Regions from separate parts of the Trichococcus flocculiformis genome, predicted to be linked through region 1. Evidence: riboswitches for the same ligand, from Rfam matches in the RefSeq annotation. Region 1 holds a riboswitch; each other region holds the start of a gene.
What was found. Region 1 has a riboswitch for S-adenosylmethionine ahead of metK (methionine adenosyltransferase). Riboswitches for the same ligand answer to the same signal wherever they lie in the genome.

Region 1 (9,951 bases):
ATTGTGAAGTTGTCTTTTGTAAGGCGACGGCAAGATAAGATTCATTGTTGACATCAAGATAAAATGATGTTATCATATGAAAGTTGCTGATTCATCAGTCGAATAGCTCGAATTTATTTTTTAAAAGTTGTTGACAAGATGCGGTGGCCGTGATATTATGAATAAGCAATCACGTAATACGTGATGCGCGATTGACCTTTGAAAACTGAACAAAGAATGAACGAACCAAATGTGCAGGGAGCTTAGACTTCGGTCGAAGCAAACGAAGGCGATACGTAGTATCGCAAACATAAAGTCAGCAAGAAATTAAGAGCTTTTCAGCTTTTCATGAGGGTTTCTGTACAAGAACCCACATTACATGAGAGTTTGATCCTGGCTCAGGACGAACGCTGGCGGCGTGCCTAATACATGCAAGTCGAACGGTCTTTTCTATGGAAGCTTGCTTCCACTGAGAAGATAGTGGCGAACGGGTGAGTAACACGTGGGTAACCTGCCCATAAGAGGGGGATAACATCCGGAAACGGGTGCTAATACCGCATAGTTTTCTTGATCGCATGATTGAGAAAGGAAAGACGGCCTTTGTGCTGTCGCTTATGGATGGACCCGCGGCGTATTAGTTAGTTGGTGAGGTAATGGCTCACCAAGACGATGATACGTAGCCGACCTGAGAGGGTGATCGGCCACATTGGGACTGAGACACGGCCCAAACTCCTACGGGAGGCAGCAGTAGGGAATCTTCCGCAATGGACGAAAGTCTGACGGAGCAACGCCGCGTGAGTGAAGAAGGTTTTCGGATCGTAAAACTCTGTTGTCAGAGAAGAACAAGTCGGAGAGTAACTGCTCCGGCCTTGACGGTATCTGACCAGAAAGCCACGGCTAACTACGTGCCAGCAGCCGCGGTAATACGTAGGTGGCAAGCGTTGTCCGGATTTATTGGGCGTAAAGCGAGCGCAGGCGGTTCCTTAAGTCTGATGTGAAAGCCCACGGCTCAACCGTGGAAGGTCATTGGAAACTGGGGAACTTGAGTGCAGAAGAGGAGAGTGGAATTCCATGTGTAGCGGTGAAATGCGTAGATATATGGAGGAACACCAGTGGCGAAGGCGACTCTCTGGTCTGTAACTGACGCTGAGGCTCGAAAGCGTGGGGAGCAAACAGGATTAGATACCCTGGTAGTCCACGCCGTAAACGATGAGTGCTAAGTGTTGGAGGGTTTCCACCCTTCAGTGCTGCAGCTAACGCATTAAGCACTCCGCCTGGGGAGTACGGCCGCAAGGCTGAAACTCAAAGGAATTGACGGGGACCCGCACAAGCGGTGGAGCATGTGGTTTAATTCGAAGCAACGCGAAGAACCTTACCAGGTCTTGACATCCTTTGACAATCCTAGAGATAGGACTTTCCCTTCGGGGACAAAGTGACAGGTGGTGCATGGTTGTCGTCAGCTCGTGTCGTGAGATGTTGGGTTAAGTCCCGCAACGAGCGCAACCCCTATTGTTAGTTGCCAGCATTCAGTTGGGCACTCTAATGAGACTGCCGGTGACAAACCGGAGGAAGGTGGGGATGACGTCAAATCATCATGCCCCTTATGACCTGGGCTACACACGTGCTACAATGGATGGTACAACGAGCAGCAAGACCGCGAGGTCAAGCGAATCTCTTAAAGCCATTCTCAGTTCGGATTGCAGGCTGCAACTCGCCTGCATGAAGCCGGAATCGCTAGTAATCGCGGATCAGCACGCCGCGGTGAATACGTTCCCGGGTCTTGTACACACCGCCCGTCACACCACGAGAGTTTGTAACACCCGAAGTCGGTGAGGTAACCTTTATGGAGCCAACCGCCTAAGGTGGGACAGATGATTGGGGTGAAGTCGTAACAAGGTAGCCGTATCGGAAGGTGCGGCTGGATCACCTCCTTTCTAAGGAATATAATGGAATCCTTGCTTGGTCCAATCATTCTTTGTTCAGTTTTGAGAGATCAATCTCTCAAGCAAGAAAAAAGTTGTTCTTTGAAAACTGAATACTACAAAAATAAAGTAAGAAACCTAAACATTTTACCGCGTTTTAAGTTGACTTAAATGAGTTTTTAACGAAATAAGTTAGCAAGCCAGCAATGGCGAGCTTAACCATAGGTTAAGTGAATAAGGGCGCACGGTGGATGCCTAGGCACTAGGAGCCGATGAAGGACGGGACTAACACCGATATGCTCCGGGGAGCTGTAAGTAAGCTTTGATCCGGAGATTTCCGAATGGGGCAACCCAATATCTTTGATAGGATATTACGTTACACTGAATACATAGGTGTATCGAGGAACACGCAGGGAACTGAAACATCTCATTACCTGCAGGAAGAGAAAGAAAATTCGATTCCCTTAGTAGCGGCGAGCGAAACGGGAAAAGCCCAAACCAAAGAGCTTGCTCTTTGGGGTTGTAGGACTGGGACATGAGACTGCAATGGATAGCAGAAGCCAACTGGAAAGTTGCGCAACATAGGGTAATAGCCCCGTATGCGAAATCCAAATCAGCTCTACCAGTATCCTGAGTACGGCGGAACACGAGAAATTCCGTCGGAATCCGGGAGGACCATCTCCCAAGGCTAAATACTCCCTAGTGACCGATAGTGAACCAGTACCGTGAGGGAAAGGTGAAAAGCACCCCGGAAGGGGAGTGAAACAGTACCTGAAACCGTGTGCCTACAAGTAGTCAAAGCCCGTTAATGGGTGATGGCGTACCTTTTGTAGAATGGACCGGCGAGTTACGATTTCATGCGAGGTTAAGTTGAAAAGACGGAGCCGCAGCGAAAGCGAGTCTGAATAGGGCGAATAAGTATGAGGTCGTAGACCCGAAACCAAGTGACCTACCCATGTCCAGGTTGAAGGTGCGGTAATACGCACTGGAGGACCGAACCCACGCACGTTGAAAAGTGCGGGGATGAGGTGTGGGTAGCGGAGAAATTCCAATCGAACTTGGAGATAGCTGGTTCTCTCCGAAATAGCTTTAGGGCTAGCCTCGGATATGCGAATCATGGAGGTAGAGCACTGTTTGGACTAGGGGCCCTTCTCGGGTTACCGAATTCAGATAAACTCCGAATGCCATTGATTTAGATCCGAGAGTCAGACTGCGAGTGATAAGATCCGTAGTCAAAAGGGAAACAGCCCAGACCACCAGCTAAGGTCCCAAAGTATCTGTTAAGTGGAAAAGGATGTGGGGTTGCATAGACAACTAGGATGTTGGCTCAGAAGCAGCCATCATTTAAAGAGTGCGTAATAGCTCACTAGTCGAGTGACCCTGCGCCGAAAATTTACCGGGGCTAAACAGATCACCGAAGCTGTGGATGGAACCCAATGGGTTCCGTGGTAGGAGAGCGTTCTAAGGGCATCGAAGCCAGATCGTGAGGACTGGTGGAGCGCTTAGAAGTGAGAATGCCGGTATGAGTAGCGCAAGACGGGTGAGAATCCCGTCCACCGAATAACTAAGGTTTCCTGGGGAAGGCTCGTCCTCCCAGGGTTAGTCGGGACCTAAGCTGAGGCCGATAGGCGTAGGCGATGGACAACAGGTTGATATTCCTGTACCAGTTGCTTTTGTTTGAGCGATGGAGGGACGCAGGAGGCTAAGGAATGCACACGATCGGAAATGTGTGTCCAAGCAGCAAGTCTGAGAACGAGTGAAATGCTTTTTCTCTCAAGGACAAGCTGTGATGGGGAGCGAAATTTAGTAGCGAAGTTCCTGATGTCACACTGCCAAGAAAAGCTTCTAGTGAGAAAGTAACTGCCCGTACCGCAAACCGACACAGGTAGTTGAGGAGAGAATCCTAAGGTGTGCGAGAGAACTCTCGTTAAGGAACTCGGCAAAATGACCCCGTAACTTCGGGAGAAGGGGTGCTGACCGCAAGGTCAGCCGCAGTGAATAGGCCCAAGCGACTGTTTATCAAAAACACAGGTCTCTGCAAAATCGAAAGATGACGTATAGGGGCTGACGCCTGCCCGGTGCTGGAAGGTTAAGAGGAGAGGTTAGCGCAAGCGAAGCTTTGAATTGAAGCCCCAGTAAACGGCGGCCGTAACTATAACGGTCCTAAGGTAGCGAAATTCCTTGTCGGGTAAGTTCCGACCCGCACGAAAGGCGTAACGATTTGGGCACTGTCTCAACGAGAGACTCGGTGAAATTATAGTACCAGTGAAGATGCTGGTTACCCGCGACAGGACGGAAAGACCCCATGGAGCTTTACTGCAGTTTGATATTGCGTGTTTGTATCACATGTACAGGATAGGTAGGAGCCGAAGATACCGGGACGCCAGTCTCGGAGGAGGCAACGGTGGGATACTACCCTTGTGATATGACCACTCTAACCCGCTGCTCTTAGCGAGCAGGGAGACAGTGTCAGACGGGCAGTTTGACTGGGGCGGTCGCCTCCAAAAATGTAACGGAGGCGCCCAAAGGTTCCCTCAGAATGGTTGGAAATCATTCGTAGAGTGTAAAGGCAGAAGGGAGCTTGACTGCGAGACCTACAAGTCGAGCAGGGACGAAAGTCGGGCTTAGTGATCCGGTGGTTCCGCATGGAAGGGCCATCGCTCAACGGATAAAAGCTACCCTGGGGATAACAGGCTTATCTCCCCCAAGAGTTCACATCGACGGGGAGGTTTGGCACCTCGATGTCGGCTCATCGCATCCTGGGGCTGTAGTCGGTCCCAAGGGTTGGGCTGTTCGCCCATTAAAGCGGTACGCGAGCTGGGTTCAGAACGTCGTGAGACAGTTCGGTCCCTATCCGTCGCGGGCGTTGGAAATTTGAGAGGAGCTGTCCTTAGTACGAGAGGACCGGGATGGACACACCGCTGGTGTACCAGTTGTTCTGCCAAGAGCATCGCTGGGTAGCTATGTGTGGACGGGATAAACGCTGAAAGCATCTAAGCGTGAAGCCCCCCTCAAGATGAGATTTCCCATCACTTTAAGTGAGTAAGACCCCTGAGAGATGATCAGGTAGATAGGTTGGGAGTGGAAGTACAGCGATGTATGGAGCGGACCAATACTAATCGGTCGAGGACTTAACCAATTTTTAAAAAGAAGAAAACTCAAGTGGTGTTTTCGGAATCCCTTTACTTTTGTAGATTCAGTTTTGAGAGAACAACGTTCTCTAATTAAAAATGTGCGGTGACGATGGCAAGAAGGTCACACCTGTTCCCATCTCGAACACAGAAGTTAAGCTTCTTAGCGCCGATTGTAGTGAAGGGTTTCCCTTTGTGAGACTAGGACGTTGCCGCGCATTTATATTTATATCATGGAGGTTTAGCTCAGCTGGGAGAGCGTCTGCCTTACAAGCAGGATGTCGGCGGTTCGATCCCGTCAACCTCCATCCATGAGTTATTAGCTCAGTTGGTAGAGCATCTGACTTTTAATCAGAGGGTCGCAGGTTCGAGCCCTGCATAACTCATTTGCGGGTGTGGCGGAATTGGCAGACGCACTAGATTTAGGATCTAGCGCCGCAAGGCGTGGGGGTTCAAGTCCCTTCACCCGCATAATTGAATACGCCGGCTTAGCTCAGTTGGTAGAGCATCTGATTTGTAATCAGAGGGTCGAGGGTTCGAATCCTTTAGCCGGCACCATTCGCGGAAGTAGTTCAGTGGTAGAACATCACCTTGCCAAGGTGGGGGTCGCGGGTTCGAACCCCGTCTTCCGCTTTCATAAGGACTATGCCAGACCTTATGAAAGAAACAACAGTAACATGCCGGGGTGGCGGAACTGGCAGACGCACAGGACTTAAAATCCTGCGGTGAGTGATCACCGTATCGGTTCGATTCCGATTCTCGGCATTTAGGCACCCATAGCTCAATTGGATAGAGTACTTGACTACGAATCAAGCGGTTACAGGTTCGACTCCTGTTGGGTGCATTAACAGAATACTTCGGGAAGTAGCTCAGCTTGGTAGAGCACTTGGTTTGGGACCAAGGGGTCGCAGGTTCGAATCCTGTCTTCCCGATAACTAAAATTATGGGGCCTTAGCTCAGCTGGGAGAGCGCCTGCCTTGCACGCAGGAGGTCAGCGGTTCGATCCCGCTAGGCTCCATTTTTTTTATTTATTGGCGGTGTAGCTCAGATGGCTAGAGCGTCCGGTTCATACCCGGGAGGTCATGGGTTCGACCCCCTTCGCCGCTATAATGCCTTGCTTCGGACCTTTAGCTCAGTTGGTTAGAGCAGACGGCTCATAACCGTCCGGTCGCAGGTTCGAGTCCTGCAAGGTCCATGAAAAAATGTATCAGCTTATGGAGGATTACCCAAGTCCGGCTGAAGGGAACGGTCTTGAAAACCGTCAGGCGTGTAAAAGCGCGCAAGGGTTCGAATCCCTTATCCTCCTTTAGGGGCCTTCGGCCATTGTCATGGCTGTTGGTGCTTTAGCGACAGTACAGACATGATACACTTGAGCGTAATCTCACAGTGTTTCCTTATTATTCATTATCGCGGGGTGGAGCAGTTGGCAGCTCGCCGGGCTCATAACCCGGAGGTCACAGGTTCAAGTCCTGTCCCCGCAATTGTCATGATTGTCGCTGCTTCAGTAGCTTACAAGCATGATACACTTGGGCGAAAGCCCACAGTGTAACCTCATAAAAGTTTAACGCATGGTTCCGTGGTGTAGGGGTCAACATGCCTGCCTGTCACGCAGGAGATCGCGGGTTCAAATCCCGTCGGAGCCGCCATGCGGGTGTAGTTTAGTGGTAAAACCCCAGCCTTCCAAGCTGATGTCGGGAGTTCGATTCTCCTCACCCGCTTTTTTTAAGAAGGGCCTATAGCTCAGCTGGTTAGAGCGCACGCCTGATAAGCGTGAGGTCGATGGTTCGAGTCCATTTAGGCCCATTGATAAAGCACAAACAGTAATAGAACGTTTCTTGTTATGGGGAAGTACTCAAGTGGCTGAAGAGGCGCCCCTGCTAAGGGTGTAGGTCGTTAACGCGGCGCGAGGGTTCAAATCCCTCCTTCTCCGTAGCTTTATCAGAAAAATAAATAAGATGGTCCGTTGGTCAAGCGGTTAAGACACCGCCCTTTCACGGCGGTAACACGGGTTCGATTCCCGTACGGATCATTATAAACTTTGGAGGATTACCCAAGTCCGGCTGAAGGGAACGGTCTTGAAAACCGTCAGGTGTGTAAAAGCGCGCAAGGGTTCGAATCCCTTATCCTCCTTTTATTATTATTATTATTATCGCGGGGTGGAGCAGTTGGCAGCTCGCCGGGCTCATAACCCGGAGGTCACAGGTTCAAGTCCTGTCCCCGCAATTGGTTCTGATTTTCTTTTTAGTATATTTATGGTCCGTTGGTCAAGCGGTTAAGACACCGCCCTTTCACGGCGGTAACACGGGTTCGATTCCCGTACGGATCATCATCGAAAAGCACTCTTCTGAGTGTTTTTTTTTAATAATTGGGAAAGCATAAAATTTTTCGAATTGAAAAGTGCGTCACCGTAGGTGTTTCACAGATTCACAACATGTTTCATGCAATCAAATTTTATGGCCAGCTTCACGTGTAAGCCCTTCGGAAAAGTGATAAGTGTTTGCTTATTCAGGGCTGAATGAAGAACCCACAAAGCTATTCCTGCAAAAAAACAGGTAGATGCATCAGTCGAAGGACGCATATGCCTGTTTTTCTTAGACCAAAAATAATAATGAGTAGCTTAGTGTGAAAAGAAAAGCATAGTTAGTTAAATATTGTTCGATTCTGAGATCGTTTTGAAGTGTTCTCTTGAATAAAGGGAAAACCATTAGGATAGATAATCCGAATAAGCTTATGGCCCATAGTGGGCTGTTGAGATTAACTATCTGGAGAATACCTGCCGCGTAGGGAAGCAGAAAAGTGGTCATTCTTAGAAAATTTGAATGCTCTAATAGTAGTTCTTGATAATAAGAATTTGGCTGATTGCTGTATGTAGTATTCTTAATTTGGACCTGTATCAAACAAAAAATATGGAACAGGATCATTGGAAGTACTTCGTATTGAAGCTGTAACGGAATAAAGTTTGCCTGCGAAAAAAAAGATACTGATGAAAGAATAAGCACCTTAAAGAAAGGCTGCAGCATTACTTCGTAAAATGTATTTGCCATACTGTAAGGATAAAACTGTAAGATCAGGTAAATTAAATACAGGAAAAGAACCGCAGTCAGGACTATATTCGATAGATAAAATATGATGGTCAGCATTACGATTGAGAGAAACCCTAAAACCAAAATCATTTTATAGGGGAGCTTTCTTTTGGAATGTTCTCTTTTTGAAAGTAGGCGTTCCAAGGCATGGGAAAAAAGCAAAAAAAGATAAAGTATAAATAGTAACAGATAGTTGGGACCGTTGAAAGTCGTTCCTCTCCATGCCCCGAAAAGAAGCAGCGTCAACGGGGCTGTCAGCATCGACAAAAAGGTATTGTGCATAAGATTCATGAATTGTTTCTGGATTGTCAGCATAATCTCTTCCTTCTCTATTAATGATAGAGTGTGTTTCATCTCGTATCTATTGCGCAAATTCATCATAGGTTAACGTCTTTGCGATGTCAAGCGATGTCAGGATTGAAAAAAGCTGACGTAAAATATTTACATCAGTATTTGTTTGCGTCATCTATGATACAAAGATGAAATCTTCTTATTTTATGTTGCTTTTTTAGCGATGATAGCGTATATTAGACATGTTGCATTTCAGAGGCTAATTGCAATATCCCGATAGGATTCACAATATGTGAAGACGCCTTGTAACCAAAAAATGGGGGAATGAAAAATGGTAGAAAAAAGATTATTTACTTCAGAATCAGTAACGGAAGGTCATCCGGATAAAATCGCTGATCAGATCAGCGATGCAATTTTGGATACGTTGTTGGCTGCTGATCCAAACGCGCGTGTTGCTTGCGAAACGATAGTCACGACCGGACTGGTGGTTGTCTTCGGAGAAATCACGACAAGCGCATACGTAAATATCCAGCAGATCGTCCGCGATACTGTAACTGAAATTGGTTATACGCGGGGTAAATTTGGTTTCGATGCGGATAATTTGGCCGTTATGGTATCCTTGGACGAACAATCCGACGATATCGCAATCGGTGTCAACGAATCACTGGAGCGCAGAGAACTGGTGACTACGGACTACAATGAAATCGGGGCAGGGGATCAAGGGTTGATGTTCGGTTTTGCCATCAACGAAACGGAAGAACTGATGCCATTACCTATTTCGCTTAGTCATAAATTAGCGAAACGTTTATCTGAAGTCCGCAAAGACGGTACTTTGGAATATTTAAGACCGGACGGAAAAACGCAAGTCACCGTGGAATACGACGAAGACGGCAAACCGAAACGTGTGGACACAATCGTTTTGAGCACGCAGCATGATGAGAATGTCACGTTGGAACAATTGAAAAAAGATATTTTGGAGCATGTCATCCATGTGGTCATCGACGATGCCTTGTTGGATGCTGATACGAAATACTTCATCAATCCTACTGGTCGCTTTGTCATTGGAGGACCTAAAGGCGATTCCGGTCTGACTGGGAGAAAAATCATCGTTGATACTTATGGTGGGTATGCGCGTCATGGTGGCGGTGCTTTCTCAGGTAAGGATGCTACAAAAGTGGATCGTTCTGCAAGTTATGCGGCCCGTTACATTGCGAAGAACATTGTTGCGGCTGGATTGGCGACAAAATGTGAAATCCAATTGGCCTATGCGATCGGAGTTGCTGAACCAGTATCGATTGCGATCGATACATTCGGTACAAGCGAATATCCCGAAGCCACTTTGATAGAGGCAGTGCGCAAAAACTTCAACTTGACGCCAGCTGGCATCATTCAAATGTTGGATCTGCGTCGTCCTATCTTTAAAAAGACGGCAGCCTACGGACATTTTGGCCGTGAAGATGCTGACTTCACTTGGGAAAAGACAGACAAAACAGAAGCTTTGCTTTCATATGTTCAAGCGAACAAATAAAAGCAAGCAAAAAAAGG
Region 2 (9,951 bases), 900 kb from region 1:
GCACCGGTCAGCAGCATGCTTTGCGCTGTCACCGCGAATCCGGGGGCCCAAAAAGGGTGGATGAACTGGAACAGCACGCCACCGATGAACATACCCCAACCCACGACCACGGGGGATCCGTATTTTTTCAGAATCAGGCGCGGTTGCAGGGTGTAAAAGGCCACGCCGATAGCAGACCCGATGCCGAGTGCCAGGCCAAGCGGCGAAACCGCGATTTGGCTGAAATCCCCTTTGGTCACGATCAGCAGCACGCCTGCAAAAGTCGCCAGAACCAATCCGCCTTCAGCCGGATTGAAGCGTTTCTCTTTCTTTACCAGCATATATAAATAGACAAAAATTGGTGCCGTAAACTGAAGAATGGCAGCCAATGATGCGCTACTCATCTCGATTGCTTTGAAAAACAAATACTGGCAGGCGACCATACCGAACACCGCGAACAACAGAAGGCGGATGATGTCCCTTTTTTGACGAAAAATCACGAAAATACCCTCCCGCTTCACGGCATGGCTATAGAAAAGGATCAGGATTCCCGCCATCAGGAGGCGCGTGCTTACCAGCCATTCGGACGAGACCGTATAGTCGGCGAACAGCAGTTGCGCCAAAATTCCGGAGATCCCCCACAGGCTGCCTCCGCCCGCCGCCAATAAAATTCCTTTTAATTTGTTGCTCATATTGCCCGCTCCCATTTCTGTGATTATCTTTTGTATGGATTCATTATAGTCGGCTGATCTGACTGGTTCTATCAATTGCCTATTTATTTTTATCAGATTCGTGTAAATTCTATTGCCGGATTTGCTAGAGGAAGATCGAAATTGTTATGATAATATCAGAAAAGCTGCAGAACCGAACGAAGAAGGAGCGATCCAGATGAACGATTTTACTGATCCCATTACAGACAACAACCGCATCGTTGCAAGCAAAGTCGATGGCAAAACGATGCCGATCCATTTCAGAAATCACTTGGAAGAGGACGTCCTTTTCCCTTCCAACGACTTCAATCTGACACTGCTTCGCCAGCATTTTCAGCATCTGCGCCACGATACGATTCCGCTGCATTGGCACAAGGAACTGCAGGCTGTCTGGGTCCATGAAGGCACGTTGGCATTCACGGTGAACGAGGAGACGTTTCCGTTATCGGACGATACACTCCTGCTCATCAACCGCGGGCAACTGCACCGATCCCGGACAATCGCAGGCGATGCAGCCGCCATCTGCATCAATTTCGAGCCGGATTTTTTCCATCCAAAAGTGCTTCAGGACTACATTCTGCCGCTGTTGGAAAAAGAGGCCTTCAGCTATCGGCTGCTGGCTTTGTCTCCGGAAATGACGGCCCGGCTGCACCGGATCCTGGCGGCAAGCGACCGATCCATCCCCTACTTTTCCATCATCAACCTGCTTTCGGACTGCCTGGAGGAAATCATGCAGTCGTCCAGTGGGTCCGGCAAAACGGCCGATTTTGAGGATCAAAATTTATTCCACAGACTGCTAGCATATGTAGAAGCACATTACCAAAGTCCGATCACCGTTGCTGATCTGGCCAACCATGCCTTAATCAACAAAAACCGCTGCACGGCACTGTTCCAGAAGTACACTCAGACATCCCCGATGAAATACGTCGCCAAGCATCGGCTCTTTCTGGCCAAAAACCTGATCATCGGCACCGACCTCTCGATCAGCGAAATCAGCGAAGCGGTCGGCTACAACCAGACCAGCTACTTCGTGGAGCAATTCCGGCGCAGCTACGGGCTGCCGCCTTTGAAATACCGGAAGCAGTTCGGGGACAGCAGTAAAGTGTGATGGGTGTTCGGCGGCGTCGGTCATTCGGCACTGTTTTTTCTTCGTAAAGCCGAGATGACGCATGTTTGTTGGCTGATTGTACTGCGCGGTTGCTCCGAAAGCCGACAGCTTGGGCTAGCGTCGACTGTTCTGCATGCCCATCCCCACTGAAACGCGAGACAAAACACTTATGTCGACTGAACGGACGCTGACGCTGCTCCGAAAGCCGACTGAGGCAGCACACCCAACCGGAAGAAGCCGCCCTTGGCCAAGGGCGGCTTCTTCCGCATTCTATAGTTGCTTATTTCCGCTGGCTTTCCACAAAATCCCGCAGCACGACGACATGATTGATCTCCGGATCCCGCGCAGCGTAGACCAGCGTGACGTCGGTCTCTGTCAGCTGTTTCAGGATCTCGGCTACAGCAGCAGCGGTCGGCGGGTTCGTCAATAGTTCCTCTTCATACCGTTCCTTGAAGGCGGCGAATTTATCGGGATCGTGGGCGAACCATTTGCGCAAATCCGGCGAAGGCGCGCTGTCCTTCAGCCATGCATCCAACTGCGCGGCCTCCTTCTTGACTCCACGCGGCCACAACCGATCAACCAAGATCCTGAAGCCATCTGTTTCCTCAGGAGATTCGTAGATACGCTTCATCTTCAGTTCCATGTCCATTCCTCCTTTTGAGTGAATCAAAAATATGTCGTTCCTTGAATCTCATTCCGAATATGCTTAGCATTTCTTCTTACTGATCAGCTTGTACCTGAAACCATTCACTTTGAAATCTGTTCCGGGCTGCGCTTTTTTCGCTTCTTGGAAAAGAACGGAATCTTTGCTGACTTGGTGTTTATCTAAGTTGCTGTTCGGTGATTGGACAACCCTGTAACTGTACGTTTCCTTATCCTCATAGTCATACACAGAAATCTTCCAGTCCAACCATTCTGATTTTTTGGGAGGCTCTTTGCTCTTTTGAGGTGCTGCTTCTTTCGGTGATTTTTCATTTTTCTTTTTGTTATTGTTCTTCTTTTTTGTTGCACCCATCCAGTTTCTTTCCACAAAGGATAGATTACTTTGGGAGGCATACTCTCTATCTAGCTGGAAATGCTTGCAATATTTCCAATAGTTATAGCCGATCTCCGGAACAAAGACAGGCTGCTTCTTGCAGGATCGATCACTCCGGTCGTAAAATGCGCAGGTACCGCAAGAAACTCTCTCTGAATGACCAATTTTTTCGATATTAGGAAAATGGGCATATTTAGCCGGTGCCCCGCGAGAAATATGATTCATCCGTTCGACTCCTCCACAAAAATGATTATAAGTTGCCAAATATGCCGAAAAGTCTGCTTGGCATATCTCCGGTCGGTCCCTCTACATTTCGTCCCCCAACAACATTAGCGTTCCAGTCATGTTTTCCAGGGTAATCCTCTCGTTCTGAAGCTGTCCTTGCAGCTTTTCGATGCTGCGTTCAAGCTGCTGCACTTCCAATAATTTTTCGAGTATGTCACTCTGGAACTGTTCCTTTCCGAGCTGTCTTGCATCCTCCAGTTGTTGTTTTTGCTGCTTGTACTGATGATAGAGCATGGCCTCGGATTGGCTTTTTGGGCCGCCTGCCGCTTCCATTCTTTCGCAGCGCCCGAATTGTTCTTTTGTCATCGTCATCATCTTTCCCTCCAGATTGTTTTTTTGAAAACAAAAAACCCTTCTTTAAACAAGAAGAGTCGGGAATGTCGCTTTGCTCTTCTTATCTCTCAGATTGCTCTGCAGGATTTAGCACCGTGCCATTGCGCTCGCGCATTGGTCGGTTGCTGAGATGTCATCGGGCCAGTCCCTCGATCTCTCTTGATAAAGAAGTTATTTAATTTTCAAATATATTATGTCATACCCTTGCGCAAAATTCAACTAATCGCGAATCCATATATTTTATTTTTTAACTACATCTGTTCTACACACTTCCTTAGTATACTGAAGAAGGATCAAGCGATCCCGCGTTGCTGATCGTTTCTTTTGTCCGATCAACAAGACTGAAACAGCCGCATAAACTATAGTCAGTATACATAGGAAGGAAGAACTTATTCATGAAGAAAAAATATTTGATGATTGGCCTGATTTCTTTTACTGCCTTGACAACCTTTGCTGTCGCAACTCCCGTAGATGCAGCGATGATGGATACGGTGACATATGAAAATCACGGTCAGTATGTACGTAGCCATGCCACTCATCTCCGTCACCACACGGAAGACGACCATCACATGAACGGCATCAGTATGCATGCAAGAAACTGGGACGGACATATCCGTTATTCCACTGGAGAACTGGATCTATCCTTAGACCAATAATTTCGGTACATGGACAACAGATTATAGTTGATGGCATCTTTTTGACCATATAGCTAAATAAGGCGGCATCAAAACCAGAAAGGATTATTCTGGTTTTGATGCCGCCCTATTTATTTATGTATGGGACTTGATTTTACGCTCAGAAATAACCCTTTAAAACAGTTATGGCGGGCATTCACGCTACCAACTCGCTCTGATTGTTCGATTCTTCCACATTATCGGACAACCGGCAAGACAATCTCACTCCGCTTGTCCGATTCCTCCGCATTATCGGACAACCAGCAAATCAAACTTACTCCACTTGTTCGATTCTTCCACATTATCGGACAACCGGCAAGACAATCTCACTCCGCTTGTCCGATTCCTCCGCATTATCGGACAACCAGCAAATCAAACTTACTCCGCTTGTCCGATTCCTCCGCATTATCGGACAACCAGCAAGACTAACTCACTACACTTGTCCGATTCTTCCACATTATCGGACAACCACCACAGATCAAGCGTACTTCAACGCAATCTCTTCCACGAATTTGGTCACGTCCTTGAAGGCGTCACAGCAATCCTCCAATGATTCATAGATTTTCCCCAGAATAACGATGCTGACGGCATCCGCATTGCTCTGATAGAGGTCGCGCATGGAGTGGATGTAGAGCAGATCGCCTTCCTTCTCACAGGCGTTGATCCGGTCGATGACTACGTGGATCTCTTTTTGTGACTTTTTGTAGGTTTTCAGTAGCCGCACCGCCGTTAGCAATTCTTCTGCGGATTTTTCGACCAGATCCAGGAATTGATTGATTTCCGGGGTGATGTTTTGTGGTTGATAAATCTCAATATGGATCATGACATCCTCAATCATGTCAATGGCATGGTCCAGACTGGTTACCAGCGCAATCACATCCTGCCTGTCGAAAGGCGGCAACAGATCGTTGTACATATAGCGCATCAGCCTGTATTTCGCGAGGTCGGCATTGTGTTCAATTTCATGTATCTCGTCTAATTTTTGGCTGAGATCAGCGACCGGATAATCCTCCAGCACCAGCTTCAGGAATTCCGCCGATTCGACGCCCCATTCGGCAAGCTTTATGAACTCATCGAAATAATCCAACTTTTCCGTCTTCTTTTTGAACATAACCGGAACCCCCTAAAATATCCGAATGAACAGTTTGGCCATCAAATAACCGACAAGCCCGCAGCCTGGAAACGTCAATACCCACGTAAAAACCATTTCCTTGACCGTCAACCAGTTTATGCTCGACAAATGCCTGCCTGCGCCCACTCCCATGATAGCCGTTGTCTTCGTGTGGGTCGTGCTCACCGGCAACCCAAACAGGGAAGCCGTCAAGAGGCTCAAGGCCCCGGCAAAATCAGCGCTGAATCCTTGATAGGTCTCCAGCTTCACCATATTGATCCCTACCGTCTTGATGATTTTCCCGCCACCAATTGCCGTTCCCAAGGCCATGACGGTGGAACACAACAGCATCAGCCAGACCGGGATAATGAAATCGGTCGCGGCATTCCCTTGCGCCAAAGCGATGCCCAACAGAAAAATCCCGATGAATTTCTGGCCGTCCTGGGCCCCATGCATGAAGGCCATCGCTGCCGCACCGGCGATTTGGCTGTTGCGGAAGAATATGGTCGTGCTTTGCCGCTCGATGTCTTTGAACAGCGCGCCGACAAGCTTCACGACCAGAAAGCCCAGAGACAACCCAAGAACGGTGGAAAGCAGCAATCCATACAGAACCTTAATCCATTCCGCACCATTGATTCCATCGATACCGCCTTGCAACGCAATCGCAGCCCCAGACACCCCAGCAATCAAGGCATGGCTTTCACTTGTCGGAATGCCAAAATACCAAGCGGCAGTGGCCCATACCACAATCGCAAAGAGCACCGCACACAGCGCCACGACCGCATCTTCCGTATTTCCGCCAAAATCAACCATCTTCGCCATCGTCTGGGCAACTTTCGCATTGACTGCAGTCATCGCAAAGACACCAAAAAAATTGAACACTGCCGCCATCAAGATGGCATTGCGCGGGGTCATACTTCGTGTCGAAACGCAGGTGGCGATGGCGTTCGGCGCATCCGTCCACCCGTTCACCAAAACCACGCCCAACGTCAAGACCACCGTCACCGCAATAGCCGGGCTCGTCAGCGGCAACTGAATGAATGCACCAAATGAAATCGCCATAAAGGACCACCGCCTTTCCGGACCGCACTGAAGTAAGTGACCTTACATCGGAATCCCCACTTCGATATGCTGGAAGGAATCCACATCAAACAATCCTTTATCCGTCAGTTTCAGCCGCGGAATGACCGGCAGGCACAGGAACGAAAGAATCATGAAAATGTTCTGTCCTTCCTCCGCCAGCGTAGCCAACTGCCCGTGCAACTGATGCAATTCCTTGATCACTTCTTCATACGGTTTTTCCGACATAATACCTCCGACCCGCAGCGGGACTGAAGCCCATACTTTGCCGCCATCCACGATAACGAGTCCGCCTTGCATCCGTTCCGCTTCCTCGATCGCCAGCAGCATGTCTTCATCGTTGGTTCCGGCCACGACCAGATTATGCGAATCATGGGCTACTGTCGAAGCGATTGCGCCCCGTTTCAGACCTAAACCACTGACGATGCCAGCACCGATGCTGCCGGTTTGGTGATGGCGCTCGCACACAACCATCTTCAGTTGATCATTTTGCGGATCCGCAACAAAAAATCCGTCTTCCGTCTGCACATCCCTTGCGTTTTTCTGTGTAATGATGCTTCCCGGCACAATGCCGATAACCCAAGCTTTTTGGCCTTCCAAGAGTGGAATCTGCAAGTCGACTTTTGTTACTTTCTTTAAATGAAGCGATGATCGTACAGCTTGCGGGACAACAGCATGGACATTTCTCAGCTCATCCAAATTCAGCACGCGCCCGTCTTTGATGATCGTTTCCGGGCTCAGCCTCTCTAAACTGTCCGTAATCAAGATGTCCGCAACATAACCTGGTGCGATGGCGCCTTTGTCCTGGATACCGTGACACACCGCATTGTTGAGCGTAGCCATCTGGATCGCGATCAGCGGATCTAAGCCTTGTTGGATCGCAAGCTGGGCGGCATAATTGATGGTTCCCTCTTCGGCTAACTCGTCTAGATGCTTATCATCCGTACAGAATGAAAAACGACGGCTGTTCCTTTCGTTGATGGCCGGCAACAACGCCAGCAAATCTTTCGCGGCTGAACCTTCGCGCACCAATACGTGTATGCCACGGCGTACGCGTGCCATTGCTTCTTCCGCCGTCACCGCCTCGTGGTCATTGCGGATTACGGCTGTGCTGTACACATTCAGCGCAGTATCAGTCAAACCGGCCGCATGTCCATCGACCATCATCCCAGCTTCTGTCGTCATGCGGATTTTTTCCAGCATGTCCGGGTCTGCATCCAAGACAGCTGGATAATCCATCACTTCCGCCAGGCCAATGACGGTCGGATGGGTCAAATAAGGGCGGAGATCATCCGCAGTCAGCGTCGCGCCGTTCTGCTCGAAGGGCGTTGCCGGCACACACGAAGGCAGCTTCATCAGAATATCCATGTCGGCATTGGCGGCGTCCTCGAGCATAAAGTCGATTCCGATTGTCCCTGCGACGTTCGCAATTTCATGAGGATCGGTCACAACGGTCGTAATACCGTGTTTGATGAGCGCCCGTGAAAATTGCGACGGTGTCACCATCGTCGATTCAATATGAATATGCCCATCGATAAAACCCGGCAGAATGAACTTGCCTGTAGCATCCACCACTTGCTTTCCGTTCGGGTAGGTACCGATGCCGACGATACGACCGTCCCGGATCGCGACGTCAGCCTCAAAGGTCTCAAGCGAAAACACATCCACTACGGTTCCATTTTGAATGATAAGATCCGCTTCCTCCAGTTGTTGCGCCGCTTGGATCAACCTTTTCAATCCATCTCCCATACAAATTCCCCCTGGTTCCATTTCGCTCTCTTGATCAGCGAATCTCTTGTTTTTTCTTATATTATACACGATTCTCGTGGGGGCCGATAAGCATCTTAATCGCGGCATGATTTTCATGATGCATAATACTTAGGTGATCGGTTTTACCTATCAATGCTGTTCGTTTTTAACTATTTGCTTCTTACATACGCTGGTGATAAGATTTCCTCATGCCTTCGAGCGACAAAAAGTAAGGAATGTCGGTTTACGGTCCACCATCACCAGCAATAACCATGTGGGGCGTTTTTTCGGTCGAATGACCGGCAACTATTCAAAAAAAACAACAGGAGTGAATATAATGAAGAAACTATTATCAAAAATCTTATTCGTGGGTACAGCCGGCTTGGCTTTGGCGGCTTGCGGCGCAACAACAACCGACTCAAGTTCGGACAGTGCCTCTACAGCATCCAGCACTGCCGCAACAGCAAATGTCTTGAAGACGATCGAAGAAAACAAACAATTGCGCATCGGCGTGGAAGGCACTTACCCTCCGTTCAGCTATCATGATACAGAAACCGGAGACTTAGTCGGTTTCGAAGTGGAAATCGCAGAAGTCATTGCGGAAGATTTAGGTGTGGAACCTGTCTTTGTCGAAACGAAATGGGATTCCCTGATTGCCGGATTGGACGTCAATAAATACGATATCGTCATCAACAACGTCGGCGTGACCGAAGAACGACAAGCGGTCTACGACTTCACCGATGCTTATTTCGAGTCCTATGGCCAATTGGCGGTCAGTGCAGACTCCGACATTCAAACTTTGGATGACTACAGCGGCAAAAAATCAGCCCAATCCACTACAAGCAATTACGCACAGAACGCCCGCGACCTTGGTGCTGAAATCGTCCCTGTCGACGGCTTCAATCAAGCAGTCGAATTGATCACTTCAGGCCGTGCAGACGGAACGATCAATGATTACATCACTTTCTTGACTTACTTTGAAGAATATCCAGACTCCACTTTGCGTCTGATTGATGAAAAACTGCCTACAAACGATAAAGTCGGCATCATCCTGCAAAAGGAAAACACAGATTTCCAGACTAAACTGAATGAAATCATCGCAGCCCGCACAGAAGACGGCACTTTTAAAGCAATCTTCGAAAAATACCTAGGCGAAGACATCAGCGTCGGCGCGAACAACTAAGAAAAGCTGAACGGGCTCGTTCCGTCTCACATATACGAAATCGTACCGATTGCGCAGATTAGAGCTCAATCGGTACGATTTATCTGATTTATGGATGGTTAATCCTTGAAGCTAACCATCATCGTTGGATGCGTGTTACAATTTGGTATCTCGTGAACCACTTGCGGTGATGCGCTTTTGGACATTGAATAGTTTTTTAATTTTTAATATAAAAAGGAACGGTGAGTAAATTTTGCAGCATACATTATCCATAATCGAAAACGCCCTATGGCCAATTCTGGAAGCAGGGTTTACCGTCACCATCCCCTTGGCGCTGATTTCCTTTGCCTTGTCCCTTGTACTGGCGGTTCTTACTGCAGTCATGCGGATTTCGAAAAGCAAGATATTAAAAGGGCTGGCTTGGTTCTACGTTTGGGTATTCCGCGGCACCCCGCTTTTGATCCAATTGTTCATCGTCTTCTTCGGTTTGCCGAAGCTGAACATCACCTTGGATGCGTGGACCGCCGCTATCCTGACTTTTGCCTTAAACAGCGGCGCCTATTCGGCCGAATCCATCCGCGGCGCGATCCTGTCCATCCCGAGAGGGCAATGGGAAGCGGCTGACTCCTTGGGAATGACGCACGGACAGGTCCTGAAAAGGATCATCTTCCCGCAGACCGTCCGGATTGCCTTACCGGCTGTCATGAACGACTTCATTTCTCTG
Region 3 (9,951 bases), 320 kb from region 1:
TTAAGCTTACCTGATTTTTCGCGAAAACGGAGAAATCAGGTAGGCTTTTTTAGCATGTAGGAATTTATAAAATTTGTTCAACTCAAAAGTGCATCACCGTAGGTGTTTCACAAGTTTGGAAAATGTTTCATGCATCTAAAATGATGTCCAGCTTCACGGGTTAGCCCTTCGGAAATTAGATAAATCTGTCCTATTGCGCTCTTCGATGCTCAGTTGCATGGGACTCTTAGGGATTCATCCCTTAGAGCCCCAGTACAAGGTGACCGTAGGGAACGTTGCGTGGACAGATTTCCTAAATTTCTTTCAGGGCTGAACGAACCCGTTCAGCTTTTCTTATGTAGGGTTCTCTGTTGACAAATATATCGCCTTCCGATATATTATATATAACGATACACGATATATCGGAAGGGGAGATATGTGATGGGAGCACCACTAACGGAATCGATGTTTTACATCCTCCTTTCTGTGCTGCAGCCGAACCACGGTTACGGCATCATGCAAGAAGTTGAGGAGCGTACGAAGGGCAGGGTAACTCTGGGAGCAGGTACGCTGTATGGTGCGTTGAACTCTTTATTGGAGAAGAAATGGATCATGCTGCATAGTCAGGACGATCTGTCCCGCAAAAAGAAGGAATATCTGGTCACGACACTCGGAAAAGAAGTTCTGAATGAGGAAATCGCCAGACTGGGCGAACTTCTCGAAAACGGCAGAAAGGCGATGAGAAATGATGAAAAAATTTAAGCTGTACTACGACAAAGATAAGGAAGAAGCATTTTTGAACGACATGTCCGCAAAAGGCCATGCCATGAAACGTTTCTTCCTGGGGATGTATACTTTCGAAAAATGCCAGCCGGGGGAATATACCTACCGGGTGGATCTGATCAGCGATAATACGGTCGAGCAGCGCAATGAACTGTACGATCTGATACGTGACTCCGGTGGGGAACTCGTGCAGACTTGGGGCATTTGGGCTATTTTCCGGAAAAAAGGCAACTTTGAACTCTACACCGATCCGGAAAGCCAGATCAAACAATTCAGACGCATCCGGACGATATTTCTCCGCTTGGCACTTATGGAATTCATTCTCTCGCTCCCGAACTGGTACAATGCAATCCAAACAAAGGAGCCGACACGCATCTTTTTGTCTTTGCTTTTGACATTGATTGCCTTTATTTTCCTGAAGCAAGTCAGGACATGCACAAAGAAAATAACCGAACTGGAAAAATTAGCTTAAGTATTTTTTGTTTTCGCTATAAAAGTATTGTTACTGCTTATCCTGAAAATAAGGTTGCTTACAATTTTGTTCATGTGCTATGATGGCTGAGTGCATTCATTAAATTTTAATTAAATTAAATTTGGATGGAGAAACAGTTCATTATTTATTTTGGAGGGTAACTATGGATAAAGCATTAATTTTTATGGCGATGGCCGGCTACATGTCGATCATCATCGGCATCGGCTTCTATTACTACAAGCGATCGAACGAAAGCTCGGATAATTTCTTCCTGGGGGGACGCAGTCTGGGTCCTTGGGTCGCCGCAATCAGTGCGGGAGCTTCGGACATGAGCGGTTGGCTCTTGATGGGGCTTCCGGGTGTGGCTTATTGGTCAGGTTTGTCCGATGCATTCTGGACAGCCATCGGTTTGGCGGCTGGGACAGCGTTGAACTGGATCATCGTCTCAAAACGGTTGCGTCATTATTCCGAATCAGCAGAAGCAATCACGTTGCCGGAATTCTTCAGCAATCGATTCCATGAGGACAAGCGCGTTATTTTGACGGTATCATCGACGTTCATTTTCGTCTTCTTTTCCGTCTATGCAGCCAGCTGTTTTGTGACGGTAGGCAAGCTCTTCGCAACCTTGTTCGAAGTGCCTTACATCCCTGTGATGATTGCCGGAGCGGTGTTCGTCGTGTTCTACACGTTCATCGGCGGATTTTTGGCGGAGAGTGTCTCCGACTTCATGCAAGGCATCATCATGATTGCGGCTTTGGCTGTAGTTTTGGTCGGAGGTGTCCTGCATGCGGGGGGGCCCGGAGCGGTTATCGATAACCTGAGAGGTATCCCTGGCTTTTTGGATTTCTTTGGTATCGCAACACCGACATTGATTGATGGCGTGCAACAGGCTGACGGGGCGATGGCTGCCTTTGGTCCAGCCGGGAAATATGGGCTGATCACAATCGCATCCAGCATGGCTTGGGGTCTCGGTTATTTTGGTATGCCGCAAGTGCTGTTGCGCTTTATGGCTATCCGTTCGGCTGAAGATATCAAACAATCACGCCGCATCGGCATCATTTGGACGACACTTTCACTGACTGCATCCGTCCTGATCGGTTTGATCGGGCGCGCGATGTTCCCGATGGCGTTGACGACAGCAGCAACTTCGGAAACGATTTTCATCGAAATGGCGACACTGTTGTTCCCACCGTTATTGGCCGGAATCGTCATGTCGGGCATTTTGGCAGCTACTATCAGTTCCGCGGATTCATATCTGCTGATTGCCGCAAGTGCTTTTTCAAAAAATATCTACAAAGGCGTATTGCGCAAGGATGCATCCGATCAGCAAATCATGGCAATGACGCGGATGATTTTGATCGTATTGGCGATCGTAGGAATCATCATCGCTTTGGATGAGAACTCCGTCATCTTCACGATCGTATCCTTCGCCTGGGCGGGCTTCGGTGCGACATTCGGACCGCTGATGCTGTTCTCCTTGTTCTGGAAAAAAACAACACGTCAAGGCGCTATCGCCGGGATGTTGACAGGTGGAATTGCTGTTTTCATCTGGAAACTTCTGATCAAGCCTATCGGCGGCGTATTCGGCATCTATGAACTGTTGCCGGCATTCATCCTTTCTTGTGTGGCGATCGTGATTTTCTCCTTGATCGGTGAAAAACCGTCCGCTGCGATGGAAGAGGAGTTCGAAATGGTGAAAAGCCAGTCGAAAGCCTAAAACATATGCTAAGCATAAGAAAAGCTGAACGGGTTCGTTCAGCCCTGAAAGAAATTTAGGAAATCTGTCCACGCAACGTTCCCTACGGTCACCTTGTACTGGGGCTCTAAGGGATGAATCCCTAAGAGTCCCATGCAACTGAGCATCGAAGAGCGCAATAGGACAGATTTATCTAATTTCCGAAGGGCTAACCCGTGAAGCTGGACATTATTTTAGGTGCATGAAACATTTTGCAAACTTGTGAAACACCTACGGTGATGCACTTTTCACTCTGGAAATTTTGATAAATTCCTATGTATTTCAAAAAACAATCCATTTTGGATTGTTTTTTTTGATGCGCTTGACTATCGGGCGAAGGCATGACCCAATATTCAAGCCTGTCCTCCGGTGAACCGGATGTTCAGCGGAGGACAGCGCGAAATGTTAACGCAACTCCGGCAAGCTGGCCCTCGCCGGAGCGTGACGGCAAATTCATCCTGAACTCCGACTAAGCACCCGTTCACCGGAGAAGGGGATGTAATCTTAATTTCAACCTATCCGAATAAACTAAACTCTGGATCTGAAGAATTTCAGCTTTTTTGTGGATGATCGTGAACAACTGTCAAATCATTGTTCGGAAATGCCAACTGAAAAAAAATTTAGTTTTCTTTCCAAAATCATTGACATATACGTTGTATTTGTATAGAATTTAGCTTGCATAAATTGAATATCTCTTATTAATAGCCGTTGAGACGAGGGGTCGAAGATACGGTGGCAAACCAATCAATCTAATTTTATTTTCAAGGATTGATATTGGGTGCCCAACCTGAGCGTAGGATTATCCAAGTCCTATGAGCAATAAGAGGAAAAGCAGCTGATAGATATCGAAGCTTTCCTTTGGTTGGAGAGCTTTTTTTATGCCCATTTTTTATATCAAAGGGGGAAATCTATTTGGCTGAAAAGGTTTTATTCAATTCAGACACTTATTTGGACGGTCATTCCGACAAAATTACTTACCAAATTTCTAACGTTAAAGCAAAAAATATTACACATATCAAAATGCCGCTTTTCGAAGCGCTTGTTAAATATGCGAAACAGGACGTTACACCTTTCGATGTCCCTGGACATAAAATGGGTGCGCAGATGACGCCATTCAAGATGGCGGTCGGTGATATGACGATGCAGATGGATGTCAACTCCATGAAAGAATTGGACTTGTTGAGTCATCCGCAATTCGTCATAAAAGAAGCACAGGAACTGGCTGCAAAAGCATACAATGCCGATCAGGCCTTTTTCTTGGTGAACGGTACGACTGTAGGCATCCAAGCGATGATCATGAGCGTTGTTGGGCCGAACGATTCCATCTTGGTTCCGCGCAACTGCCATAAGTCTGTGATGAGTGGGTTGATCCTGAGCGGTGCAAAGCCGATCTTCATTCAGCCTGAAATGGATTTGGCTTTCGGTATTTCTCACGGCATCTCCGTGGAACGCATCATCAAAGGTTTGGATGATAATCCCAAAGCGAAAGCTCTTTTAGTCACTTATCCGACTTATTTCGGATCGTTGAACGATTTGCAGACGATCTGTGATATCGCGCATGAACGCGGTGTCGTTGTCATCGTCGACAGTGCGCACGGGGCGCATTTGCCGTTCATGCCCGGAAAAATGAAGGATCCAATTAAAGCCGGAGCCGATGCGGTGACGTATTCCATGCATAAAACTGGCGGATCCTTGACGCAGAGTTCCTTAATGGTGATGCAAGGGGACCGCATTTCCGCAACAAAATTACAAAAAGTGCTGAACATGCTGCAATCGACCAGCGCGAACTACTTGTTGATGAGTTCCATCGATGCCGCACGCAGCGAATTGGCGATGTACGGAAAAGATCGCTACAAAAAACTGCGTCCGATCGTCAGTGAAGCGATTGAAGCAATCGAAGCATTCGGCGACTATGAAGTATTGAAATCCGACTACATCAAAGACAAATTCGACCAAACGTATGACTGGACCAAATTGGTGATCCGTGTCAATGACATCGGCCTGACGGGCTTTGAAGTCTACACGATCTTGAAGCAAGAGTACGGCATCCAAATGGAGTTGGCTGAAGGCTATGTCGTGATGGCTGTCATCAGCACGGCCGATACGCGGGAATCAATCGGACGTCTGGTTGATGCCTTGATGGACATCCGCAGGCGCTATAAAAAAGCCAGTCAACATTTCGATGCCCACGTGATGACGTGCAGTATCAACGAATTGGCATGCAGTCCGCGTGATGCCTTTTATGCCGACAATGAAGTGGTGGGCATCGACGAAGCAGTCGGCCGCATCAGTGCCGACTCGATCATGATCTACCCGCCAGGAATTCCGTTGATCATTCCTGGTGAAGTAATCTCCGAAGCGGTCGTGCAACACTACCACTACTATAATGAGACACTGGGCAACGTTCTGACCGAGGAAAAAATGCCTCATCAGATCAAAGTCCTGAAAGATTAAACAATCAAATCAACCATCAAATAGCATACAGTTGGAGGACGGCAGACAGTGAGAAATAATATGAACATCCAGACTTTTATCGGCTGCGAATCTTCTTTTGAAGAAGCATCCACCGTATTATTCGGGATTCCATTCGATGGAACGACCAGTTTCAGGCCAGGCACGCGCTTTGCGATGCAGGCGATCCGCCAAGATTCATTTGGCTTGGAAAGTTATTCTCCTTATTTGGATCGCGATCTTGAAGAAGAAGCCATCCATGATGGCGGAGATCTGGATCTACCTTTCGGCAACACAGAGCGCGTCTTGAGTGATATCGCAACCTACACAAAAGAAGTATTGGATAATGGCAAGAAATTTTTGATGGTCGGCGGCGAGCACCTCGTGAGCCTGCCCACCATCGAGGCTGCCTATGAAAAATATCCGGATCTGCATGTCATCCATATCGATGCCCATACAGATCTGCGTGAAGACTACATGGGCGAACCGTTGTCGCATGCTTCGGTCATCCGCCGTTGCTTCGATTTCCTGGGAGACGGCCGCATTTTCCAATTCGGTATCCGCTCCGGTTTGAAGGAAGAGTTCGAATGGGCGAAAGAGCATACTTATATGGAGAAATTCACCATCGATACGTTGCCGCAGATCGTGCAGCAATTGAAGGATGTTCCCGTTTATGTGACAATCGATCTGGACGTTTTGGATCCTGGTACTTTCCCGGGAACCGGCACACCTGAGCCAGGCGGCATCACCTACAAGGAATTGTTGGCGGGTATCGCTACTTTGCAGGACTTGAATCAGATCGTTGCAGCCGACGTCGTCGAACTTTCACCGCAATACGATCCTTCAGGCGCTTCTACTGCTATGGCCTGCAAGACTGTCAGAGAAATGCTTTTGACGCTTACTAAATAAAAGAATCGATTATTGGACCTTGGACATAACCAAGGTCTTTTTTTTGCCCTGATTTCCGAATGAAAATATTTACATTAAATTGTAATGAAAATTCCCGAATCTCACGTAGGCATGTAAGGAAAAGTATCACTAACTTTTCATATCCTCATGCTAGTGAAATCCTGTTATAGCGAATGTTTTTCTAGAAGTTAATATTGTTACTATCAAAAAAAATATGCAACTAATTGTGAAAAAATGAATGAAAATGGATTGTAATTAAATGAGAGTTTGATTATAATATCAGAATAACAAAATAGAAAGTAGGGACGCCGAAATGAATAGTTACACTCCTCCAAAAAAGCAAGGAATGTATGATCCCGCCTACGAGCATGATGCATGTGGTATGGGATTTGTCGTTGACATCAATGGTAAGGGTTCTTATAAATTAGTCTCTGACGCGTTGGATTTATTGGAAAACATGGAGCATAGAGGTGCTTCCGGCGCTGATGCCAAAACAGGTGACGGAGCAGGTATCATGGTGCAGATTCCACATCATTTTTTCAGCAGGGAGTGCGACGTCCTCGGAATCCATTTGCCTAAAAAAGGCGACTATGGTGTAGGGATGCTCTTTGCCCATAAGTATGAAGATTTGCGTCACGAACAAATGAGAATGGTGGAAGAGATCATTACTTCCGAAGGCCAAAAAGTGCTTGGCTGGCGTGAGGTTCCGATCGACAGTTCGGAAATCGGTGCGACTGCTAAAGCTGCCATTCCGAGGTTTATCCAGGTCTTCATCGGTAAAGGAGAACCTCAAATGACGGAAATGGATTTCGAACGCAAATTATTCGTCATCCGCAAACTATCCGAAAAACAAATCGTTCCGATGAGCGAAAAAAGAGGCGGATCGTTCTATTTTGCCAGTTTATCTTCGAAAACGATCGTCTACAAAGGGATGTTGACTGCAGAACAATTACGCAGTTTCTATCTTGATCTTACGGATCTGGACTTCACATCCGCTTTGGCGATGGTCCATTCCCGTTTCAGTACGAATACCTTTCCGAGCTGGGAAAGAGCCCATCCCAACCGGTACTTGATCCATAATGGCGAAATCAACACAATCCGCGGCAACATAAACTGGATGCGTGCCCGTCAAGGCAGCATGTCCCAGGATTTGCTGGATGCCAGTGAAAAAATCTACCCGATCGTTGATGAAACAGGGAGTGATTCTTCCCAATTCGACAACAATCTGGAATTCTTGTATCTGAACGGCCGCTCATTGCCGGAAGCCGTCATGATGATGGTTCCTGAGCCTTGGGAAAAGAACAAAACAATGTCTAAATCCAAAAAAGATTTTTATAAATTCAACAACTTTTTGATGGAACCATGGGATGGACCTGCAGCAATGGGCTTCACGGATGGGGAAATCGTCGGAGCGGTATTGGACAGAAACGGTTTGCGTCCGTCCCGTTACTATGTGACGAAAGATGATCGCGTCATCCTTTCATCCGAAGTGGGTGTCGTAGATGTGCGTCCGGAAGATGTCGCCTATAAGGGCCGTCTGGAACCAGGTAAGATGCTGTTGATCGATACGAAGCAGAAACGCATCATCTCGGATGAGGAAATCAAAGAAACGGTCGCGGCTAAACAACCTTATGGAGAATGGGCTGAAAAGCACATTTCCAAAATGAAGGACCTTGCGCCTGCTCCATTGAACGAAATTGTTGAGCCTGAAGAATTGCTGCACCAGCAGAAAGCTTTCGGTTATACGTTTGAGGATATCCAATTATTGATCAAACCGATGGCTGTTACGGGAACTGATTCAGTCGGCGCCATGGGGATCGATTCTCCGTTGGCAGTCTTATCGGACAGACCGCAGATGCTGTATCTGTACTTCAAACAGTTATTTGCGCAAGTTACGAATCCTCCGATTGACGGTATCCGTGAGGAAATCGTTACTTCCGACACCATGCTTGTCGGAAATTGCGGGAATTTATTGGATCCGGATAATGCAGACACGCATGCCATCTACTTGGATAGCCCGATTTTGACGGACTCCGAACTGGCGAAAATCAAAGCGCTGCAGGACGATAAATTCAAAACTGTCACGCTTTCTCTTTTATATCGTGTCGAAGACGATGCGAAGGGGATGGAAAAAGCTTTGGAACGTCTGTTCAGTGCAGCGGACAAAGCCATTGCTTCCGGCGCCAACATTCTGGTCCTTTCCGACCGTGGTGTGAACGCTGAATGGGCTGCCATTCCGGCTTTATTGGCTGTTTCCGGCCTGCATCATCATTTGGTACGCGAAGAGACACGCACGAACGTCGGCCTTGTGCTGGAGTCCGGAGAACCAAGAGAAGTGCATCACTTCTGTACATTGGTCGGATACGGCTGTAATGCGGTCAATCCGTACTTGACTTACGCGACCATCCGCGATCTTGCTGAAGAAGATCTGCTGGACGGACTGGATGCTGAAGCAGCGGAAGCGAATTACATCCACGCGGCTGTCCACGGTATGTCCAAAGTACTGACGAAAATGGGTATTTCAACAATGCGCAGTTATCACGGTGCACAAATTTTTGAAGCACTGGGAGTCAACAGTGAAGTTGTCGCTAAATATTTCACAGGCACGCCGACCCGTATTGAAGGTATCGGACTGCAGGAAATCGCCACTGAAAACAGAATGCGTCATGACAGTGCTTATAAAGCTACAGCGCCTTACAGCGAAACGTTGGGAGTGGGCGGTCATTTCCAATACTCGGCCATGGGTGAAGAACACTTGTACAATCCGAGCACAATCTACCGTCTGCAGCAGGCGACTCGTCAAGGAGACTATGAGCAATACAAAGAGTTCTCCCGCGAAATCAATGCGGACACGAACGCCTACACGCTGCGTCAACTGATGCAATTCAAGCCGAATGCTCAAGATGCGATTCCGATCGAAGAAGTCGAATCGGCTGAAAGCATCGTGAAACGCTTCAAGACCGGAGCGATGTCTTACGGTTCGATCAGTATCGAAGCGCACCAAACCTTAGCGATCGCTATGAATCGTCTCGGCGGGATGAGCAATTCTGGTGAGGGTGGAGAAGATCCGCGCCGTTTCGAATTGGATGAAAACGGAGATTCCCGCAACAGTGCCATCAAGCAAGTTGCTTCCGGACGTTTCGGCGTTACGAGCCACTACTTGGTGAATGCGAAGGAAATCCAAATCAAGATGGCCCAAGGTGCAAAACCGGGTGAAGGCGGACAATTGCCAGGACCGAAAGTATATCCTGAAATCGCCAAAACACGTGGTTCCATCGCAGGTGTAGGCTTGATTTCACCGCCTCCGCATCATGATATCTACTCTATCGAAGACTTGAAAGAATTGATTTTTGACTTGAAAAATGCCAATCGTGATGCGCGCATCAATGTGAAATTGGTTTCTGAAGCCGGCGTCGGTACGATCGCTGCAGGTGTTGCGAAAGCAAATGCCGATACGATCCTGATCAGCGGGTATGATGGCGGTACAGGTGCAGCACCAAGAACCAGCATCCGTAATACCGGCTTGCCGTGGGAACTGGGCTTGGCTGAAGCGCACCAAACATTGGTATTGAACAAGTTGCGTGACCGTGTCCGCGTCGAAACGGATGGTAAATTATTGACT

Region 2: linked by a shared signal. The riboswitch ahead of ACKPCD_RS14125 (hypothetical protein) and the one ahead of metK (methionine adenosyltransferase) in region 1 are both predicted to bind S-adenosylmethionine.
Region 3: linked by a shared signal. The riboswitch ahead of ACKPCD_RS11450 (aminotransferase class I/II-fold pyridoxal phosphate-dependent enzyme) and the one ahead of metK (methionine adenosyltransferase) in region 1 are both predicted to bind S-adenosylmethionine.

What each region holds. Positions count from the first base shown of each region.
Region 1 covers NZ_OY759718.1:2,076,459-2,086,409, reverse strand. The annotation lists rRNA gene ACKPCD_RS10005 (16S ribosomal RNA) at 355-1,913, shown strand; rRNA gene ACKPCD_RS10000 (23S ribosomal RNA) at 2,126-5,040, shown strand; rRNA gene rrf (5S ribosomal RNA) at 5,135-5,250, shown strand; tRNA gene ACKPCD_RS09990 (tRNA-Val) at 5,268-5,340, shown strand; tRNA gene ACKPCD_RS09985 (tRNA-Lys) at 5,346-5,418, shown strand; tRNA gene ACKPCD_RS09980 (tRNA-Leu) at 5,422-5,503, shown strand; tRNA gene ACKPCD_RS09975 (tRNA-Thr) at 5,515-5,590, shown strand; tRNA gene ACKPCD_RS09970 (tRNA-Gly) at 5,594-5,665, shown strand; tRNA gene ACKPCD_RS09965 (tRNA-Leu) at 5,712-5,797, shown strand; tRNA gene ACKPCD_RS09960 (tRNA-Arg) at 5,803-5,876, shown strand; tRNA gene ACKPCD_RS09955 (tRNA-Pro) at 5,891-5,964, shown strand; tRNA gene ACKPCD_RS09950 (tRNA-Ala) at 5,978-6,050, shown strand; tRNA gene ACKPCD_RS09945 (tRNA-Met) at 6,066-6,139, shown strand; tRNA gene ACKPCD_RS09940 (tRNA-Ile) at 6,154-6,227, shown strand; tRNA gene ACKPCD_RS09935 (tRNA-Ser) at 6,249-6,338, shown strand; tRNA gene ACKPCD_RS09930 (tRNA-Met) at 6,441-6,513, shown strand; tRNA gene ACKPCD_RS09925 (tRNA-Asp) at 6,603-6,678, shown strand; tRNA gene ACKPCD_RS09920 (tRNA-Gly) at 6,680-6,750, shown strand; tRNA gene ACKPCD_RS09915 (tRNA-Ile) at 6,762-6,835, shown strand; tRNA gene ACKPCD_RS09910 (tRNA-Ser) at 6,875-6,962, shown strand; tRNA gene ACKPCD_RS09905 (tRNA-Glu) at 6,990-7,061, shown strand; tRNA gene ACKPCD_RS09900 (tRNA-Ser) at 7,073-7,162, shown strand; tRNA gene ACKPCD_RS09895 (tRNA-Met) at 7,183-7,255, shown strand; tRNA gene ACKPCD_RS09890 (tRNA-Glu) at 7,287-7,358, shown strand; SMK box riboswitch at 8,665-8,740, shown strand; gene metK (methionine adenosyltransferase) at 8,738-9,934, shown strand.
Region 2 covers NZ_OY759718.1:2,972,583-2,982,533, forward strand. The annotation lists gene ACKPCD_RS14105 (DMT family transporter) at 1-671, opposite strand, end outside; gene ACKPCD_RS14110 (AraC family transcriptional regulator) at 868-1,797, shown strand; gene ACKPCD_RS14115 (DUF488 domain-containing protein) at 2,078-2,440, opposite strand; gene ACKPCD_RS14120 (hypothetical protein) at 2,504-3,058, opposite strand; gene ACKPCD_RS14125 (hypothetical protein) at 3,140-3,430, opposite strand; SAM riboswitch class I at 3,510-3,620, opposite strand; gene ACKPCD_RS14130 (hypothetical protein) at 3,847-4,107, shown strand; gene ACKPCD_RS14135 (DUF47 domain-containing protein) at 4,604-5,236, opposite strand; gene ACKPCD_RS14140 (inorganic phosphate transporter) at 5,249-6,298, opposite strand; gene ade (adenine deaminase) at 6,341-8,182, opposite strand; gene ACKPCD_RS14150 (transporter substrate-binding domain-containing protein) at 8,403-9,248, shown strand; gene ACKPCD_RS14155 (amino acid ABC transporter permease) at 9,481-9,951, shown strand, end outside.
Region 3 covers NZ_OY759718.1:2,398,292-2,408,242, reverse strand. The annotation lists gene ACKPCD_RS11465 (PadR family transcriptional regulator) at 421-741, shown strand; gene ACKPCD_RS11460 (DUF2812 domain-containing protein) at 725-1,234, shown strand; gene ACKPCD_RS11455 (sodium/proline symporter) at 1,398-2,951, shown strand; SAM riboswitch class I at 3,662-3,795, shown strand; gene ACKPCD_RS11450 (aminotransferase class I/II-fold pyridoxal phosphate-dependent enzyme) at 3,882-5,423, shown strand; gene speB (agmatinase) at 5,472-6,329, shown strand; gene gltB (glutamate synthase large subunit) at 6,643-9,951, shown strand, end outside.